DNA from 4 places in the Brevibacillus borstelensis genome. Region 1 is predicted to be linked to each of the others. Evidence: predicted binding sites of a transcription regulator. Region 1 holds the regulator's gene; each other region holds the start of a gene.
What was found. The regulator Rex, encoded in region 1, represses fermentation and respiration genes when NADH is low (regulators of the CRP and FNR family bind a similar motif). The targets are predictions, from matches to a motif close to TTGTGAAATATTTCACAA.
Positions count from the first base shown of each region.

Region 2: V5G20_RS25190 (cytochrome ubiquinol oxidase subunit I) is a predicted target of Rex. The motif match lies at 3,379-3,396, and genes of this name have one in related genera.
Region 3: V5G20_RS25745 (nitrate/nitrite transporter) is a predicted target of Rex. The motif match lies at 2,117-2,134, and genes of this name have one in related genera.
Region 4: V5G20_RS25710 (hemerythrin domain-containing protein) is a predicted target of Rex. The motif match lies at 1,750-1,767, and genes of this name have one in related genera.

Region 1 covers NZ_CP144922.1:3,292,817-3,297,837, reverse strand. Annotated here, with positions in the region: gene dinG (ATP-dependent DNA helicase DinG) at 1-871, shown strand, start outside; gene V5G20_RS15590 (ComEC/Rec2 family competence protein) at 913-1,812, shown strand; gene V5G20_RS15585 (redox-sensing transcriptional repressor Rex) at 1,829-2,452, shown strand; gene V5G20_RS15580 (amidohydrolase) at 2,468-3,766, shown strand; gene V5G20_RS15575 (hypothetical protein) at 4,142-4,834, shown strand; gene V5G20_RS15570 (DUF5590 domain-containing protein) at 4,861-5,021, shown strand, end outside.
Region 2 covers NZ_CP144922.1:5,248,451-5,253,471, reverse strand. Annotated here, with positions in the region: gene V5G20_RS25220 (hypothetical protein) at 1-47, shown strand, start outside; gene V5G20_RS25215 (hypothetical protein) at 75-626, opposite strand; gene V5G20_RS25210 (sigma factor-like helix-turn-helix DNA-binding protein) at 901-1,236, shown strand; gene V5G20_RS25205 (hypothetical protein) at 1,249-1,434, shown strand; gene V5G20_RS25200 (hypothetical protein) at 1,457-1,645, shown strand; gene V5G20_RS25195 (class I SAM-dependent methyltransferase) at 2,309-3,064, opposite strand; gene V5G20_RS25190 (cytochrome ubiquinol oxidase subunit I) at 3,440-4,753, shown strand; gene V5G20_RS25185 (cytochrome d ubiquinol oxidase subunit II) at 4,775-5,021, shown strand, end outside.
Region 3 covers NZ_CP144922.1:5,362,899-5,367,919, reverse strand. Annotated here, with positions in the region: gene V5G20_RS25755 (sensor histidine kinase) at 1-1,434, shown strand, start outside; gene V5G20_RS25750 (hypothetical protein) at 1,823-1,999, shown strand; gene V5G20_RS25745 (nitrate/nitrite transporter) at 2,195-3,706, shown strand; gene V5G20_RS25740 (hypothetical protein) at 4,047-5,021, shown strand, end outside.
Region 4 covers NZ_CP144922.1:5,356,518-5,361,538, forward strand. Annotated here, with positions in the region: gene V5G20_RS25705 (MFS transporter) at 1-901, opposite strand, end outside; gene V5G20_RS25710 (hemerythrin domain-containing protein) at 1,231-1,725, opposite strand; gene V5G20_RS25715 (Crp/Fnr family transcriptional regulator) at 1,899-2,603, shown strand; gene V5G20_RS25720 (hypothetical protein) at 2,770-2,958, opposite strand; gene V5G20_RS25725 (Rieske 2Fe-2S domain-containing protein) at 2,948-3,475, opposite strand; gene V5G20_RS25730 (4Fe-4S dicluster domain-containing protein) at 3,593-4,162, opposite strand; gene V5G20_RS25735 (molybdopterin oxidoreductase family protein) at 4,155-5,021, opposite strand, start outside.

The sequences.
Region 1 (5,021 bases):
GTACTTTCATGCTGCGCCGCTGCAAGTGGCAACACGCTTGGCGGAACCGCTTTTTGACGAGCGCAGAAGCGTGATTCTCACCTCGGCGACGCTGACAGTCAAAGACAGCTTTTCATATATTCTGGAAAGGATGGGGCTCGACCGGCTGCCAGAGGAGCGCGTCCGAACACTCCAGCTGCCGTCTCCGTTCTGTTATGAAAAGCAAGGGCTCCTGCTGATTCCATCCGATCTGCCTACATTGGGCAAAGAGAGCGAGCAGCAGTACCTCGAGGCCGTGATTCAGGGATGCGTGGATGCCATCAGGGCAGCAGGCGGCCGGACAATGATCCTGTTCACCTCCTATTCGATGCTGCGTGTGGTGTACCAAGGCTTGAAGGAACAACTGGACAACGAGCCTTATACACTGCTCGGACACGGAATCGACAGCAACAACCGGACAAAGCTGGTGCGCATGTTCCAGAGAGAAACAAACAGCGTTCTCCTGGGGACGAGCAGCTTCTGGGAAGGGGTAGATATCCAGGGCGAGGCATTGAGCTGTCTGGTGATTGTACGCCTTCCGTTTACTCCGCCGAACCACCCGATTTATCAGGCGAGGGCAGAGCAGGTAAAAGAGCAGGGCAAAAACGCGTTTATGTCGATCGCTTTGCCTCAGGCTGTCATCCAATTCAAACAAGGGGTCGGAAGACTGATCCGCCACCAGGACGATCGCGGTGTAGTTGTCGTGCTTGATACACGCATCGTGGAATCCCGCTACGGACGCTCGTTTCTCAAATCGCTCCCACCTTTCGATACGAGAACAGGCCCCTGGACAACCCTGCGCGAAGACATCGCTCCGTTTCTTCGGGGCATGCAATCCCTGTCTGATTCATAAAATGAATCAATAGTCTCACAGGGATATAGGTGATAAAATAAATGCTGTGGAAAGCGGGAAGAGCTTGGCTGTTGGTGTTGGCTGTCACAATGCTTTTGATACCCGGCTGCTCGATCGACAACCACTTGCAAAAGGCGGTAAAAGTAGAAGATCCGTTCGCAAGTGAAGACGAGAGTGAATTCATCGGGCTTGTCATCCACTATCTGGAGCTGCCGCACGGGGAAGCAACCTTGATTCGATTGCCGAATGGAAAAAACATGCTCGTTGATACCGGAAGCGCTGAGGATTGGCCCCGCTTGTTTGCGGCGCTGACCGAACGGAAAATTACCCGGTTGGATTACGTGGTCTTGACAAATGATTTGCCGGGGCACGCAGGGGGCTTCGCTTTTCTTGTGGAGCGGGTGCTTGTAGAGAACGTCATTTTGCCCCGTCCGATTGAGTCTTCGATTCGCAACGCGGCCCCGCTCAAAGCAGCAAAAAAGGCAGTGACTGTTACTGACGGAGAAGCAATCAGACTGGACGAAGACGTGATGCTCCAGGTCCTGCACCCGAGTGAACCGCTGTTCCTGTCTCCGCAAGACAACTCCCTTGTCTTTCAATTGCGGCATGACAAGTTGTCTTTTCTCTTCGCCAGTGCGATGAATGAAAAGGCCGAGGAGAGGCTGCTTGAGAAACACGCAGATCAATTGAAAGCAGCGGTTTTGAAGGTTGCTGCTCAAGGCAGCAATCAGGCTTCCTCGCAGCCATTTTTGAGCAAGGTGGATCCGCAAGTGGCGGTCATTTTAACCGGAAAGCCGAGAGAAAAGCTAAAGGATGGCCAGGAAGAAGTGCTGGAGCGGCTCGGCGAATCCTGGGCTGAGACCTACATTACCAGTCAGAACGGAACCATCACGATCCTCTCCAATGGAAAGGATTATCGCGTTTTGAAAAGAAAAAAGTAAGGAGGATCGACCGTACGTGGCCAAAAGTGAAAAGATTTCGGAAGCGGTTGTGCGCCGGTTGCCGATTTATCTGCGCTACCTAAGCTATCTGCAGCAAGTGGGCGTGACGACGGTGTCCTCCCAGCAGATGGGCAAAAATCTCGACGTCAACCCTGCCCAAATCAGAAAAGATCTCTCTTCCTTTGGGGATTTCGGCAAAAAGGGCATCGGCTATGACGTGAACTATTTGGTAGAAAAAATCCGTCAGATCTTAAAATTGAGCGAGGAAATTCGCGTGGCGCTGATCGGGGCCGGGCATCTGGGACACGCCATTAGCAATTACAATGCGCAGGTAGAGGATTACATGCGGATTGCGGCTATCTTTGACAATGACCCGGCCAAATGCGGAAAAGTGCTCGCGGGAATCACCATTCAGCCACTGGAAGAGCTGATTCAGACCGTGAAAGAGCAGAAAATTCGTCTTGCCATCCTAACAGTGCCAGCAGCGGCGGCCCAGTCGGTCGCCAACCTGCTGTTTGAGGCCGGGATTGAAGGGATTTTGAATTTTGCTCCCACCACGATTCGCACCGAACGCGATGTCAGGATCCACTATGCCGATGTGACATCCAGTTTGCAGAGCCTTGCTTATTACTTGACGTAAGAATGGAGTGTAACGATGAAAAAGACCATATTGACCCATGCAACGGTAATTACCGCAAATGACCAAAATGAAGTGATTCAGGACGGAGCTGTCGGATTTGAAGGAGCGGGTATTACGTACGTCGGTCCGACCCCCGATGATCTCTCCGGCTATGACGAAGTGATTGATCTGAAAGGGGATTATGTGCTGCCAGGCTTCATCAATACACACGGGCACGCAGGAATGTCGCTGCTCCGCGGTTATGCGGATGACTTGCCGCTCCAGCAGTGGCTCGAAGACAAAATGTGGCCGCTGGAGGCACAATTCACGTCCGAGCATGTGAAATGGGGCACATACATATCCCTTATCGAAATGATTCGGACCGGTACGACGACATTCGTCGATATGTATGATCATATGGATGAAGTGGCAAAAGCCGTGCAAGCGTCCGGGATGAGAGCGCGTCTCTGCCGCGGAATGATCGGCCTTTGCTCCGAGGAAGAGCGTCAGGCAAAGCTGCGGGATGCCGTTTCTTTCGCCCGTGAATGGCATAACCAGGCGGATGGACGCGTGACCGTCATGATGGCTCCACATGCTCCGTACACTTGCCCGCCGGAATTTATCACACAAATTGTGGAAAAAGCGGAGGAGCTGTCTCTGCCGATCCATATCCACATGTCGGAGACGGAGTGGGAAGTTGGTCAGAATGTAAAGGATTATGGGGTTCGCCCGGTTGCTCACCTGGAAAAGCTGGGTGTCTTCAATCGTCCAACTTTGCTCGCCCACGCCGTTCACCTCACGGATGAAGAGATCGACGTCTTGGCAAACTATCACGTGAAGGTATCGCATAATATCGTCAGCAACCTGAAGCTGGCAAGTGGAGTGGCGCCAGTACCGAAAATGCTGGCAAAAGGGATTCACGTTTCCCTCGGAACAGACAGCAGCGCGAGCAACAACAACCTCAACCTGTTTGAGGAGCTGAAGCTGGCTGCCATTTTGCACAAGGGCGTAAACAACGACCCCGTCGCAGTTCCAGCCGAGGAAGCGCTGCGCATGGCAACCCGTTATGGCGCAGAGGGCGTATTCCAGCCGGATACACTCGGAACGATCGAGACTGGGAAACAAGCGGATTTGATTGTGCTTGACAGTCATCAGGCGCATTTCCATCCGGCTCATGATCCCGTGTCCCATGTCGTGTACGCAGCAAATGGCCGCGATGTTAAGGATACGATTGTGGCCGGTTCTTTCCTGATGCGCAACAGAGAGCTTCTCACCGTCGACGAGGAGCGCGTTATTTTTGAAGCCAACCGGATGTTTCAGCAATTGAAGCGATAAGGGAAAAGGCTCCTGTCATGGGGGACAGGAGAAAGGTTGTAGGTGTAGGTAGAGGGATTTTGATTGGTCACCATGCCGACTTATTTTCGCCATACTTCCGCAAGCGAGGTATGGCGAAATTCCAGTGGGGATGAGTGAGACGATGCTCTTAGAGGTGAAGACAATGCTGCCCAGGAGACGCGATAATCCTGCAGCATAGACCCTAAGAGGTCAGGAGATGTCGTTTGGTTTGACAGCTTCACGCGCTCACCTCCTCGGGGTGTATCTGTAGTATGGCCCAGGTGCCGGGTCGTATGTTTAGCAAGTTTTCCGTCCTGTTCTAAAACCTTCCCAGAATTCATACGCATAAGGAAAAAGGGACAGGGGTGAACGGACTTGTATATTAAGCCCAAACAGCTCTGGTGGCTTCCGTCATTATTTCTCGTCCTGTTTGCCTTGGGCACCTTGCTTGGAGAACTTCACAATCGTCTGGATATAAAAGAAGCGCATGTAATCTCGACGACACAGCGAGAAGAGGCAGACCGGGCGATCGTTGCCAGTTTGCTGGATCAGGTAACCAAAGATACGGAGCGGCCATTCTCCGTTTTCGTAAAGGATTACGTTCTGAGCGGAAAGTACAAGGGTGAAAATTTTCAGCTGGCCGGGGAAATAGCCGGACATCGCTTTGAACTGCAAAAAGAAGCGGAACAGGTCAATGTCACGATTGACGGAGAAATTCAAGACCACCAGGCTTTGCCATACTCGCTATATACGCCCCAGCAGCATGCGGCTATCTTGAAAAGCAAGCTGGGGCGGGTTGCGCCGCTTCCGGTCGCAGATGGTTCCGGTCAGGGCTGGCAAGGCTATCGTCTCAGCGTGCCTTCTACAGAGGTGACCGATCTGTTGTCCATGTGGCTCGGACCATCTTTTCCGATCAAGGATATGACTCAGCGTCTGGCCAATCAGATTGCAGTCGAGTACCAATTATGGTACGATGGACCGACGCGTGAATTGCGGCAATTGGAGATCTATTTGCAAATGGAGACAGCTGCGGGACTCAAGCAGGATCAGCTTCGCTTTCGGTTGTAATGTAAGGGGATAAAGGAGTTTTACCGGTGTATGTAAAAATCGTTACAGGAGTAATCGCCGTTATTCTTGTGCTCGTTCTGGGCTCGGCCTATCATCTGGGCGCAACCGTTGTGGGGAAGCAGGATGATTTTGAGGCCCAGGTACGGCAATGGGTCCAGGAGCGGACAACAGTCGCGCAGATCGATTC
Region 2 (5,021 bases), 2.0 Mb from region 1:
GAACTCCGGGGCTGCTAGATGCAATTGAAGATTTCTACCGATCGTAATAAAAAAGGCGCGAGAAATCGCGCTTTTTACTTTTCCTCTATAAACCTGTCACCTATTTCATGAACATAATCAAAAAAGTATAGATAGACCGCCATAACTTCGTTATTGCTGTTATAGTCCTCTACTTTTATTGGCATACCAGTAGATTTGTCGATATAGGCCATATGGTAAGCAGGGTTACCCTTTGCATTATTATTCGCCTTTAACACTTCCACTTGTTTTCCGTTCAACTCTACAGCCTCGACGGATGTCCAACGCTTATCTTTATAATTGTTAGCTGTTCTTTGAAACAAAGAAGATTCCTCGTTACTGAATCTGGTATCTTTCTTAATATCCCTAGTATCCTCATAGAAGTAAAGATAGTCGTTTCGTTGCGATCCGTTCTTTGGATTAAACCAAGTATCATATACGGCAATGGTAACTCCATCAACTCGTACTACTTTCATATGCTCAATAGTGCCTTGTTTTTGTGCAGCTTGTGCTGGAGCAACCGTTTCAGCAAAAACGGGGGAAATTGATCCTGACCATCCAAGTGTAACGGATAAAGCAACAGGAAGAACGAACGCTAGTTTTTTCAAATGAAACACCCTCCATATCCTTTTTTGTAGCCTCACCTTTTTAGACGCAGGAAAAGGTAAAAAGTTACAAATGAAAAGAATTGTTTTATGTGACAATTCGAATTGTTTACAAACCAATATTCCCCAAAAATATTCTACTAGTGACAGGAAAAAGGTCTCGGTTAATCACATAAAATTTGGTAAAATAGAACGTGTGTTCCTGCTTTTATAAAAATTTATAGAGAGAAGGTGAGCAAAAACCCCCCTTTTTGTACCTAGTAGGTGGGGGGATTCTATGCCAAAACAGACATGGACAAAAGTTCAATTTCTTCAGCAGATCAAACGGACGGCTTGGAAGTTACAATACCAAGCCAAAAAGCAGTATCGGCGGGAAATGTTCCTTGACGATCACAAGGAAGTTCCGTACCACGACTCGATTGATTCCCAGTTATTTGTCGAAGAACTGCTCAACAGCTTACCTGAACGTGAGAGGTTCATCATTCAACGAGTGGTGATTGAAGGGAGAACGGAACGTGAAGTAGCGCAAGAACTCCGTATCTCCCGTTCTCGACTCCACGCCTGCAAAGTACAAGGATTACAAAGACTTCATAAAAAAATTGTCTTTGCCTAAAGGAGGAACGTAATGCTGGAAGATGATGTTTTTTGCAAATTGGTGCATGATGCGCAACGAGGAAATCGGGAAGCGCAGGAAGCCTTACTAAAATACTTACAACCCGAACTAGAAAAAATGACGTGGTTTATACGTATGCCACTCGAAGATAGTCTGCAAAGTTTACATTTAGCAGTTTTGGAACTGATCTCATCATGATCAGAGAAAAGGAGGAGGAAGGATGAATGAAACAACGATCACCATAATTGCTGGACTTGTTGCAGTTTTAGCCATCTGCATTATTTACCGACATGTAAGTTTAACCATTCAAATACGGGACATAGTAAACGTGTCCTTACAAGCTAACAAAGAGCAAGAAAGTCAAAAAAAAGAAGAATCCGAAGTATCCGATCCTTCCCTGGAAAAATAAATAGCAGAAAGAAAATGGCGATTTCTTTCTGCTCACAATTATATCAAATGATAAGGAGGAAATGAACATGGCCACAATCATAACAGTTTTACTTCTTCTGTCAGGAGCTACACTGTTTGGAGTATTGATGAGTCAGCAGCGTTTGTGTAAAGAACTGAAAACCATGAAGAAATGACTAATCCCCCCTTTTTGAACTGTGACCCGCAAGAGGGTCACTTTTTTAAAGTGTCCATCTTACGGGTCACAGTTCAATCTCTATTGACAAAGGGGTTTTTTCAAAAGCTTCGCTATGCTGGATCTTCTTACATAAATTTGTGTCAGTTACGCTAGGGTGCTGAATAAATATCGGTATTATGTCACCTTGTGTTCGAATCTCCATTTTCGGCCGTTTTTTGCCGTTTTCGGCAATTAACGCCCTGGCGATCGATAAGAATTGTCCGCCAGGCGTGAACAAAATGGGTTTTTTGGTCAAAAAAGTGCGATCTCGCTCTAGCTCCGTTTTTCTTCGTTTTTTGTGGCGTAGAAATTGCCAAGCGCTTGGCAATTTGGGCGCTTTTTTTGGAACCGATCGCCACGCTAAACATCGTCATCTGGGACAAGTTGCCTGAGAAAAAAGAGGAGAGCTAGAGGCTTTCCCTTTGTCTGTTACAAACAGCGATCATCTCAGTCGATTGAATCGCTCTTTTGCATCACGTAAAACACGTAGCCGTAATAGCTGGAATACTTTCGGTACAGCTCAACTTCCCGGCTGGCTTCTTTCAGCGTCGCGAGCGCGTCCCGGTCGTTCTTGTACCGATCCTGCAGATGACTGATCCGCTCACGCATCGGTTCATAGTAGTCATCCCACCAGGCCGAATCCGGCAGAACAAAATGCTCCTGCAAGGTGTAGCCTGCCTCAGCGATTATCCGCAGGTTTTGTTCAACCGTTTTCATGCTCGGGTAAGCCTCAGCCCAAAACCGCTCCACTTCGTCAGGACGTTCATCCCGAAGCCAGCAAAGCTCTGTTGCAGCCAGGTATCCTCCTGATTTCAGCAGAGGACGCCATGCCCGCAGCCCTTCGCCAAAGCCCATGATGTAGATCGCTCCCTCCGACCAGATCACGTCAAAGGAAAGAGGCTCAAAGGGCAACGCAAACATCGAGGCATTTACAGGCGTTATCCGATGGGAAACCCCTGCTTCCGCAGCTCGCCGGGCCAGTTCGTCCAGAAACGGCTGATGCGTATCGACTGCCGTTATCGGGCCGTCCGAAAGCTTTGCCAGCTCCATGGTCTGCATGCCCGGACCGCAGCCAACATCGAGAATGCGAGCATCGCCCGGAATGTTTTTGACATACGAAAAAGCTTTTCGGGTCGAATCATTGTTTCCGGGGCCTTCCCGGGGCAGATTGCTGTGAATGTCAAAGAAAATCTCCATGCTCATGATCAAATTCCCCCTGTTTGTCCTGCTTTCTGTTCATTCAGATGAAGAGGGGACAGGGAAACAATTTTCTGAATGAAGACAAGAAGTTATGATCCCCATCCCTCTTGAATACGAGTAAAAGAGCACGTGCAAAATGCGGACATCCCAACCACTCCTTTTCCGTTTCGTTGCTTCAAATCATACCACAGCAGAGGCGCTTTGGCCGATGACCGAGCATCGCCTTATTTTCGTAACCAATTCGCCGTTTTTCCGTAACCAATTCGTCCTTCGTTGTTCACAGCATAATGCATGCACAAGCCATATGATAAAGAGGATTGTGATCACATTCACATATAACCACTGTGAAAATGTTGTTTTCGGGAGGGGAGACAACGTATGGAACTGGACAACACGATGCTGGCTCGTATCTTGACCTCGTTGACGCTTGGGTTTCACATCATTTTTGCCGCTATGGGCGTAGGCATTCCCGTAATCATTTCGATTGCCGAATGGCTGGGCATCCGGCGCAAAGATCCAATGTACACGCTGATGGCCCGCCGCTGGGTAAAGGGCTTTACCGTGACCGTTGCGGTCGGTGTCGTGACAGGCACCTGTATCGGGCTTCAGCTCAGCCTGCTTTGGCCAAGCTTCATGAAGGTGGCCGGCGAGGCGATTGCGCTGCCGCTGTTTTTGGAGACGTTTGCCTTTTTCTTTGAAGCGATTTTCCTGGGGATCTATTTGTATACCTGGGACCGCTTTAAAAATCCGTATATCCACTGGTTGTTCTCCATCCCGGTCGTGATTGGCTCGACGGCCTCTGCCTTCTTCATCATGACGGTGAACGCGTTTATGAATGCGCCGCAGGGCTTTACGCTCGCAAATGGCGCTATCGTCGACGTGCAGCCGCTCACGGCCATGTTCAACCCGGCTACGCCGACAAAGGCGGGGCACATGATTCTGTCCTCGTATGCAACTTCTGCTTTTATCCTTGCCGCCATCGCTGCATGGAAGCTGCTCAAAGGCAACCGTCACGAGTACTACCGCAAAGCGCTTCACTTCACGGTGGCCCTGGCGCTGCTTTTTTCCTTCGGGACGGCCCTGTACGGCGATTTTGCCGGAAAGTACCTGGCCAAATACCAGCCGGCCAAGCTGGCGGCAGCAGAATGGCACTTTGAGACGAAGCCGCAGGCCGAGCTGATCTTTGGCGGCGTTCTGGACCGGGAGACGCTTGAAGTGAAGGGAGCCGTGAAGCTGCCCTATGCGCTCAGCATTCTCGCGACCGGTTCGCCAAACGGCGAAGTGATGGGGCTGGATCAAATTCCTCGCGAGCTTTGGCCGCCTCTGGTTATCCACTACTTCTTTGACGGCATGGTGGCGATCGGGATGTACATGCTGGTTGTGCCGCTTCTCTATTTTGCTGTTCGCCGCTGGAAAAAGGGGAACGTCCCGAGGCCGCTGTTGCATGCGATTTTCTGGGGAGCGCCGCTTTCAATTCTCGCCATCGAGCTGGGCTGGATTTTTTCGGAGATCGGGCGGCAGCCGTGGATTCTCGTCGGCTACATGAAAACGCAGCACGCGGCTACGACGGCGGACAACGTCGGTGAGATGCTGGTGATGTTCAGTCTTCTGTACGCATTTTTGGCCATCGTTTGCTCGCTTGTGTTGAAGCGGATGTTCAAGAACAAGCCGATTGAAGCCGAGTTGAAGTAGCGGGAAGGGAGGGTATGCGACATGGCTCTGGAAACATTGGCCATTACGGTGCTGTGGATCTTTTTGTACGGCTATATCATTATTGCGTCGATTGACTTCGGAGCGGGGTTCTTCTCGTTTTTCTGCAAAGTCACGCGGCGGGATCATATCGTCAACGCGATCATTGAACGGTATTTGTCGCCTGTGTGGGAAGTCACGAACGTCTTTTTGATTTTCTTCATGGTCGGGCTCATCGGGTTTTTCCCGGATACGGCGTATTACTACGGAA
Region 3 (5,021 bases), 2.1 Mb from region 1:
TCAAAAAGCATCTTCCGCCGTCTGCTGTTCAGCTTTTTGGCTACGGTCCTCATCGGCTTGGGCTTTTCCGGCATCCTGATCTCCTTTCTCGCAAAGGAGTACATTTACGGTGCCCAAAAAGAAGAGATGCTTCGTCAGGCGAAGCGAGTGAATGCCGCCATCCAAGACAGCAATGTAATCAACCCGGCACTGCTTGGAAAATTGGCCTCGCTCGATGAGTCCTTTAACATGCGCATCTGGCTGTTTGACCAAAAAGGCAAGATTGTGGCGACTTCTATGAAGGATGAGGTATTTACGGGAAAAGCGGTTGCCCACTCCATTGCCGATTCCGTATTAAAAGGAAAGAATGCGGTTACGGAGTTAAAGATGGAAGGCTTGGAAGATCCGATGCTATCCGTATCTATCCCTTGGGGCAAAGGGGAAAAGGTGTACGGGGGGATCATTCTGCATGCGCCGATTGAGGGAGTGGAGCGGACCTTTGCCCAGATGAGGGAAACGATTCTCTGGGCGACCTTGTTTGGCGTGCTCTTGTCTACGGCGATGGTTTCGTATTTGTCCTGGTCCATTTCCAGGCCGCTCAGAAATATCGAACGGACGACAGCGGAGATCGGACGGGGGAACTACTCCGAACGTGTACAGGTAGACACTGCCGACGAGATTGGCGACCTGGCCCAGACGATCAATACGCTCGCCGGCAAATTGGAGCGTGTAGAACAGGAGCGGCAGCACCTGGAGCAAGTTCGGAACGATTTTCTTGCGAATGTCTCGCATGAATTGCGGACGCCGCTGACGGCGATGCAAGGCTTTTTGGAGGCGCTGCAGGACGGGCTGGTCGAGGAAGAGGAATCCCGTCAGAAATACTACGCGGTCATGTATTCGGAGACCTTGCACATCAGTCGGCTGGTCGATGATCTGATGGACTTGATGAAACTGGAGAACAATGAAGTAACGCTGGCGAAATTCCCTGTTGATGTGGAAACGCTGATGAACAAGGTGGCGTTTTCCTTCAGCCCGGAAGCCGAGGAAAAGGGCATTGAGATCATCGTAGAGCAGCCGAAGGGCCTTCCCAAGGTGTACGCCGATAAAGACAGGGTCGCACAAATTTTGAAAAACCTCGTGAAAAATGCGATCAAGTTCACCGATGAGGGGACGATTCGCCTCTCGGCCCGAAGCGATGGACAGTGGGTGGAAATCTCCGTCAGCGATACGGGGATCGGCATCTCGCCGGACGATCAGGAGCGGATCTGGGAGCGCTTTTTCAAGGTTGACCGCGGCCGTTCCAAAAAGAACAAGGGGACAGGGCTTGGACTTGCGATCGTCAAAGAATTGGTTGAGCTGCACGACGGACAGGTAACACTGGAGAGCGAGCCGGGGAAGGGAAGCGTGTTTATCGTCCGGCTGCCGGCACTGAACTGCGAACGGTCGGTTTCCTGACAGTCTGACAGTTTGAGAAGGTCATCGTTTTTTCATATTTTGTTCATGGTTTTTTCCCACTCTCCTCACAGGATGATCATCTTTCCCAGCTACGATATACATGTGGCCGAAAGAAGTCACAAAGTAAAGACAGGAAAGGGGAGTTCAATCATGAACAAACGATGGATATCCTTAGCGGCAGTCGCACTTCTTCTGTCCGGCAGCTTGGTGGCTTGCTCCAGCCCGACCAGCAACCCGGAACCAGCGACACAACAAGACGGAAGCGCAACGACCCCTGGCTCTTCCTCCACAACCGAAACTGATCAGTCTACAGATAGTTCTGTTTCCCAAGATCAATCGACTCCTGACGCGTCGACGGGAGCTTCGGATTCCACACCGGGGTCTTCTGATGCGTCGACTGGATCGGATTCCACAACCGATTCAACGGATGCGTCGAAAGGTTCTTCCGATGCATCGACAGGTTCGGCTGATTCTCAGTCCGGAGATGCTGATGCAAGCAAAACTGAAGGTGGTACAACCGACCCAGCTGCTTCAACGGGTTCCGGCAACTAAGCTGTACATCTAGTACGACATAACGTTCAAGTCGCGTCTGAGTGCTTTCAAACTACTTCCCTCCCACATTGATATACGGGGTGGCCTATGCCACCCCTTTTTGTTGTCTTCATAAACGAAGAGAGGGCACCTGTGAGATTTATCACAATCTCCTGCTCCAAATTCAATTACCATGAGGGTGTAACTTCCTCAAGGAGGATGAGTGCTCATGGTAAAGAAAATACAATTGCCGCTGCAGACCGCCAGTCTGGTCGTCGGGTTTATGGTCTGGGTGATCCTATCATCATTGATGCCATTTATGAAAGAAAGCTTGTCGCTCGAACAGGGGCAAATCGCCTGGATTACGGCCATTCCGGTTTTGCTCGGTTCCCTTTTGCGGATACCGGTCGGCTATCTGGCGAACCGTTACGGGGCGAGGCTGCTGTTTGCCATCAGTTTTTTGATCCTGTTGGTCCCCGTGTATTACATCAGCGAGGCTACGAGTGCAGCCGACCTGATGATCGGAGGACTGTTTCTGGGCATCTCGGGAGCGGTCTTTTCAGTCGGGGTGACGTCGCTTCCCAAGTATTATCCAAAGGAAAAGCTGGGCTCCGTCAACGGGATATACGGAATGGGCAATATCGGGACAGCGATCAGCTCTTTCGGGGCGCCTGTCATCGCAAGCTATTGGGGATGGTCGGCAACGGTTCAACTGTACATGGTGCTGCTAGCCGGATTTGCGGCGCTGAATCTCTTGCTCGGCGATAAAGCGGAACCGCGGGTAACCGTTTCCTTGAAGGAGCAGATCAAAAGCGTCTACAAAAACGAAAGACTCTGGTTTTTAAGTCTCTTCTACTTCGTTACGTTCGGCTCGTTTGTGGCCTTTACCGTCTATTTGCCTAACTTTTTGGTCGCCCATTTTGAACTGGACAAAGTGGATGCGGGGCTGCGCACGGCAGGATTTATCGTCCTCGCTACGCTGGCCCGCCCGATAGGCGGGTGGCTCGGTGACCGCTGGGATTCGTTCAAGGTGCTGCTGGTCGTCTTTGCCGGAATGACCGCTGCGGGCATCCTGCTGTCCTTCTCGCTGTCGATCCATTTGTATACAGTAGGCTGTCTGGTGATTGCGGCCTGCGCGGGTATCGGAAACGGAGCCGTCTTTAAACTGGTGCCGATGTATTTTTCCAAGCAAGCGGGAATTGTAAACGGAATTGTCTCCGCCATGGGCGGTTTGGGCGGTTTTTTCCCGCCGCTGATGCTGACCCTGTTGTTCAATCTGACCGGACATTACGCGATCGGCTTCATGGCGCTTTCCCAGGTGGCGCTCTGCTGCTTCATCATGGTGATGTGGATGTACTACCAGGATCGGCTTACGCTCGCCCTCAGCATCGTGGAAAACACGGTCGAGGCGATCGTCGTTACGGATAAAAAAGGGACGATTACGTTTGTGAATCCTGCATTTGAACAAGTGACCGGTTACAAAAAAGAGGAGGTCATCGGCAAGAACCCCAGCATACTCAAGTCCGGCAAACAAGATCGGGCGTTTTACGACAGGATGTGGAAAGCGATTGAGGAGCAGGGGTATTGGGCCGGGGAGATATGGAACAAGCGAAAAGACAATGGCCTGTTTTTGGAGTGGCTCACGATCAGCGCGATCCGCAATGACGTCGGTGAGGTGAAGTACTATGCCGGGATGTTTAGCGATGTGACCCAGCAAAGAGCAGAAAAGGCTTCCGGGTGAAAAGGGCGGCGGGTGAGGCAGAAGTTGAGGGTAGAGGTGTGTAAAGCTGGGCGAAAGAACGATACAGCTTCCATGGAAGAAAGATAAAGGGGTGACAGACAAACAAATACAGGCAGACGCATACAGGCGGTCGTATGTGCCTGTCTTTTTTCATGTACGGACTTGTAAGTACGAGCCGACCGGTTTGTGAAGAAGTGATGACAAAACGAGCAGGATTCGACAAAAGAGGCCGTCCCGGGCCGACGCAAGTGACAAACATCACAACCGGCAAAAGGCCGGGTTGATAGAATGAAGCCGTCAAGAGAACGAACGCTTTCCCGAAAGAGAAGGAGGGTTTCCCGTGAATCACGCGTTTGCTTCCACATTGGCTCAAAGGGCATTTGTCATCGTCTGTATCCTGTTTGTGTTGAGCTATTTGGGATCTCGATTCTTTACGCATATCGACCTGGCCCTGTACGGCTACATCGTCGGGACGCTGGTGTTTATCGGCGGGTTTCTGTACCGTTTCTCCGCCTGGGCGGAGCGGCCGCCCACCAAGCTGATTTTGAAAAAGGGCCTCAAGCTGCTGTTTCGCCGCGGTACGAGCAAAACGTCGGCGGAGCATCTGCTCACGTACCGCTTCATCTGGAATCGCGGCTGGTTTCGCTGGACACAGCACTTCCTGGTGGGGTGGGGCTGCATCCTCTCAGCGCTTGTCACGTTCCCGCTGGTGTTTGGCTGGATGTACTTCACGATGGAAGACAACGGCTATTACCACGTCGTCGCGATGGGCATCGACGTAATGAAAATCAAAGCAGACGGTCTGCTCGCCTACCTGTTTTACAATGCGCTGAATATTTCCGCCTTCATGGTCATTGCCGGCGTATGCATGGCTCTGTACCGTCGCCTCAAGAACATGCAGGCTCGGGCGGAGCAAACCTTCTTTTACGACTTCCTGCCGCTTTACATGCTGCTGTTCGTCAGTGTGACCGGACTTGCGTTGACCGGCGTCAATATGTTTGCCGGAGGGTTTGGCCATCCGGTGCTCACGATCATTCACCAGTTTGCCGTGATCGTGACGCTGATCTACCTGCCGTTTGGCAAACTGGCGCACATCCCGTTCCGTCCGATGAGCGTCCTTGCCCGAAACTACCGGGAGCATTACGGTGCGCTGGAGCAGAAGGCGTGCAAGGCATGCGGCACAGGCTTCGTTTCGGCCGAGCAGTCTGCCGATGTGGTTGAGGTGCTTGCGAAAAACGACCTTTCATTTCGGACCGAGCACGGGTACCATCTGGCCGAACTGTGCCTCCCCTGCCGACGCAAGTACCGCATGTTC
Region 4 (5,021 bases), 2.1 Mb from region 1:
TTGCTGCGATCGTAGCGGAACCCACAATTGTCGGACCTACTCCAAAACGATGTACAGCCCTTTGGGCAAGCAGAGAGCCAAATAGGTACCCTACTCCTAGCGTTCCATAAATGATGCCGAGAATGCTCGCACTGATTTTGAGTTCCTGCGATGCATATAGAACATAAACACTAAAAATAACATTCCAGGAAAGGTTAAAGACTGTTGAGCAGCGCACCACTCCCCACAGCAACGGTTTTGTGTAAACCGTATGCAGCCCTTCTTTCATTTCCAGCCACATGTTTTTTGGTTTTTTCGCATCTGTCACGACTTTCTCCAACTTGCGAATCCGGGCTATGTACACAGCGGATACAAAAAAGGATACCGACGTGAACAATATTGCAAAAGGAGCGGTGATTACCTGTTCCAATCCACCTGATAAACCCGGCCCAGCAATTTGTGCGGCAGATTTACTTGTCTCTAGTTTGCTATTTCCATCAACAAGCTGCTCCTTGCTCACGACGGAAGGCAAAAAGGATGTATAGGCAACATCAAAAAAGACAGTACAGATACCCACTATGAAGGCTACCAAATATAGAACTGTCATATTCAGGAATCCAATCAAGGCTGTCAGCGGCACAATGAGCAGTAATGCACCCCTGAAAAAGTTAGCGGCGACAAGAATGGGTCGCCGGGGAAATCTGTCTATCCATACACCAGCGAGCAAACCGAAAATGATAAATGGCGCATACTCGGCAAAACCAAGCAACCCCATTTGCATGGGACTGGCCCCTAAATAGAGAGCTGCCACTAATGGCATTCCTAATAATGCTACCTGAGTCCCAAACTGTGATGCAGTTTGCCCAATCCAGAGCCTGCGAAAATCTGTGTTCGTTAACAATCCTTCTGCCTTGTTACTCATGCTCGTTCCCCCATTTTCGTCACAACTCATTGCCATTCAAATTTGCATTTTTAGTATAGGGGAACTTACGTTTCAAGATCTTGCGCTTTCATTATCACAAAATGTTGGATGATTCATTTTGTTATGAAGGCCTTTGTCTGCACTTTTCGTTTATAATGCCATACCATTTACTCCTCGGTTCCGCCAGTATCTTTCCGAGTCTGCAACATTATTTTCTTCGAACAGCTCCGACAATCTCCTGTACCCTGCTTGCGACTCTTATGAATAACGGCAAAAAGCCCGTCCCTTGCATAACCGGTACGGGCTGATTCAACCTGTATCATCTCACGTTATTTTCTGCCTACCTTTTTCAACACGGCTTCCCTTTCGTTTTCATGCAGCAATTGATTGGCCATCGGAATTAACATCAGATTTTCTTTGCTCAGGTGGTCCAAAACGAGCTGCCACGCCTCACGCATCAAGGCAATCAGCCGGTGGCTGCTCTGTTTGGTCTTTTGACAGCATTCCGTTTCAGATTGAAGCTGCAGAAGGGTGGCGCGAATCCGTTCGTGCTCCTTTTTCATTGCAGAGACCGGGTGAACAAGGGTAAGGTTCGCTTGTGTGATCAGAGGAAACAAAATCTCTTCCTCTTCCGTAAAGTGGTGGAGCATATTTTGCACCAGGTCGGCTGTAAGGGCCACAATCTGCTCTTCCTTCTCCGCATCCCAATTGGAACCGGAGTATAGGAGTTTTTTCAGTGTTTCTAGCTGCTGCAACAAATGGTCGTGTTCCCCGCGAAAATATCGCAGCAATGTCGCACATTCCCCCCTTTCCACAACATTCATGATAGACCCCGTTCCTCGCCTCCATAGTGAGGATCGTCACAATCTGCTCAAAAATACATGATTTTTCTTGAAATGTGACTGTAGTCACTGCATTTCCACAGCTCCATCCGATAGAATGGTTTGGACTACTCAACAAGTATCGACGTCTGCTCGTATGAAATGGGGGAGCGCGATTGGCTAAAAGCCTTACCTTTGTCCAGCAGATCTCGCCTGACTTCCTGGCGAGGCTGTATACTCTCGCCACGGAGAGAAATTTCCCGGCCGGAGCCGTTCTCTACATGGATGGCGACCCTGCTGAATACCTTTATCTCATCTCGTCCGGGCAAGTAAAGCTGACGAAGACCACGGTTGATGGAAAAGAGCTTACCCTGCAAGTATTCGGTTCAGGCGAGCTCGTCGGGTTGGCCGGCTTGTTTGAAGCAGAGCTGGTCCACACTGCCAGCGCGGCCATACTGGAAGACGGAGCGGTCCGAGTGATCCCGCGCGCTGGCCTGGAACAGATTCTGATAAAAAACGGGGAGTATTGCGTAGACTTCATGCGTTGGATGGGAATCATGAACCGGCGCATGCAATCAAAATTCCGCGACCTGTTGTTGAACGGAAAAGTCGGCGCCTTGTATTCCACGTTGATTCGCATGTGCAATACTTACGGAGAAGAGCGGTCCGAGGGCATTTATATCAATCTTTCTTTGACCAACCGTGACCTTGCTCATTTTATCGGCTTGACCAGAGAAAGCGTAAACCGGATGCTGTCAGACCTGAAGAAGCAGCAAGTGATTGATTTGCTGCCGCATGGACATATCCTGATCAAGGATCTGACCTATCTGAAGGAAACGATTTGCTGTGACGATTGCCCGCCGGAAATTTGCCAAATATAGCTGCAAGCAAAAAGCACCCTGCCGTCTCCATTGGCAGGGTGTTCGATTGCCTGGCAAGCCGCTGTCTGTCTCTTGCGACTCTCTACTGACGCACTTTTCGGCTCAGTTCTGACCTATTCTAACTCAGTTCTGACTCACTAAACTGACTCACTTCTGACTCTTTTTCCTACTCCCGCCCCCGCTCTCGCCGATAAATCATATATGCAAGCGGAAACAGCAGAAGATTGACAACTGAAAGCATAACGCTCACTTCATATCGCTCGGCGAAGTACATATTCACCGTATACTGTGTACAAATGATGCTACCCAAAAGCACCAAAGCCAGCAGGATGATGCCTCTGACATTATGTTTCATACGGTTTCACCCCGATTGCGTAAATACTTCCCCCTTCGATCTCCAGCTCTATTTCGGGCAGCGCCCTTCTCGGCGGCCCGGCTAACGGCTCGCCGGTCATGACGTCAAATTTGCCGTGGTGGCACGGGCAAAGCAGCTCGTTTTTTTCTGTACTCCAGAAAACCGGACATTTTAAATGAGTGCAGGCATTTTGATAGGCCCTCCACTCGTCCTCTCCTACCCGTACAAGCAATGCCCCTTCGTGGTCGCTTGGATAGAAGAATTCCACTGCCTCCCCTGTTTTCACAGCTTCCGCTTCGACGATCTTTTTCCGGGGGTATTTCCCGCTTCCCGGCGCCAGCAATTGTTTGGCAGCCAGCGTCCCCCAAGGCAATGTGGAGACTGCGAACAATCCGACACCGCCCAGCACCGTTTTCATAAAAGCCCTGCGGTCCAGCGAACGTTCATTCGACCGATGGATATTGTGCGTATAATTGTCGTCCCGCTCCGGCACGTTCCTTCTTTTGTCGTCACTCATCCTGTCCTTCCCCCTTTTCAAAGCAATCGCTCCGTTCGGCTCTGTTGCTTGGCAGCCGCCGCATTCAAGATGTATCCGTAACGCTTGTCGCCTTTACCTCGAATGACGCAGATTCGGCTAAAAGAGCTTCTCCCTTCCCTGCAGAATGCCTGGCAAGCTGATCCTCACGTTTGTTTCGCCCTCAAGCGGATTGAACGGCTGGCTTGCAACCCATTTGCCGTTGGACAGGAGGTGCTGCTCCTGTTTCCGTGCGAGCTCCGCTTCGTCGATCCACTGCAGGGTGTTGGTCGGGCAGACAGATGCGCACATGGGCGGAATGCCGTCCTTTGTACGGTCGTAGCAAAGATCGCATTTGTACATCAGGTTTTGCTCCTGATCAAATTTCGGGATACCGTAGGGGCAGGCGATCGTACAATTCTGGCAGCCGATGCACTTTTCGACCAGCGCCGAGAGGACAGCGCCGTTGTCGGCGATCTGGATTGCCTGCGCCGGACAGCTGCGGGCACAAGCCGGATTGACGCAATGCAGGCACATCAGCGGGATCGTTTGCCGCGTGTGAAAAGGATCGACGTCCATTACGTAGTTGCGGTTGCGATTGTCATGACCTCCGCACTGCGTGCAGGCAGCCAGACAGCTTCGACAGCCAATGCAGTTGTCCATTTCAATGTAGAGCACTTGCTTACCCATGGCGGCGCTCCTCCCTCCCCAGCTTGATGAGTTGTGCGGCGCATGCCTTGAACTCTGGCATCTTGCTGTACGGATCAAGCGCTGGATTGGTCAATAGGTTGATCGATTCATGCTTGCCCCAGTGATAAGGGACAAAGACCGTATCCGGTCGGATTGCCGCGATGACTTTCACTTTGTAGGGAGCTTCTCCCCGCCGGGTTTTCAGCAAAACCGTCTCTCCGTTTTGGAGGCCGTAGCGTTCAGCGGTCTCGGGGTGAATTTCCAGCAGCGGGTCCGGGTACATGGCATGCAAAAACGGAATGCGACGCGTCTGGTTTCCCGACAAGTAATGGTACACGACACGGCCAGTCGTCAGGCGAAGCGGATAGTCCTCATCCGGCTCCTCGGCGGGGGGACGGTACGGCAGGGCGCATATCTTCGCCTTTCCGTCCGGATGGTAGAACTTTTTGTCCAAAAACAGATGGGGCATCCCTTGGTCTTCCTCGGAGACACACGGCCAAAAGACCCCGTTGTTTTTCTCGATTTTTTCGTAGGTGACGCCGGAGTAGTCGGCCACCCCACCCTTGGAGACGCGACGCAGCTCGTCGAAAATATCCCGCGGGTCCTTCAGATGTTCAAAATACTGCCCCCGCCCCATTCGTTTGGCGATCTCGATCTGGATCCACCAGTCCGGCTTTGACTCGGCGTACCACTCCTGGGCCTTTACGTGGCGGATGATGCGTCCCTCGAGATTGGTCGTCGTGCCGTCGTCTTCGGCCCACGTCGTCACAGGCAGCACCACATCGGCGTATTCAGCCGACTCGGACAGATAGAAGTCGCAGCAGACCATGAAGTCGAGGCTTTGCAGTGCGGCCCGGAC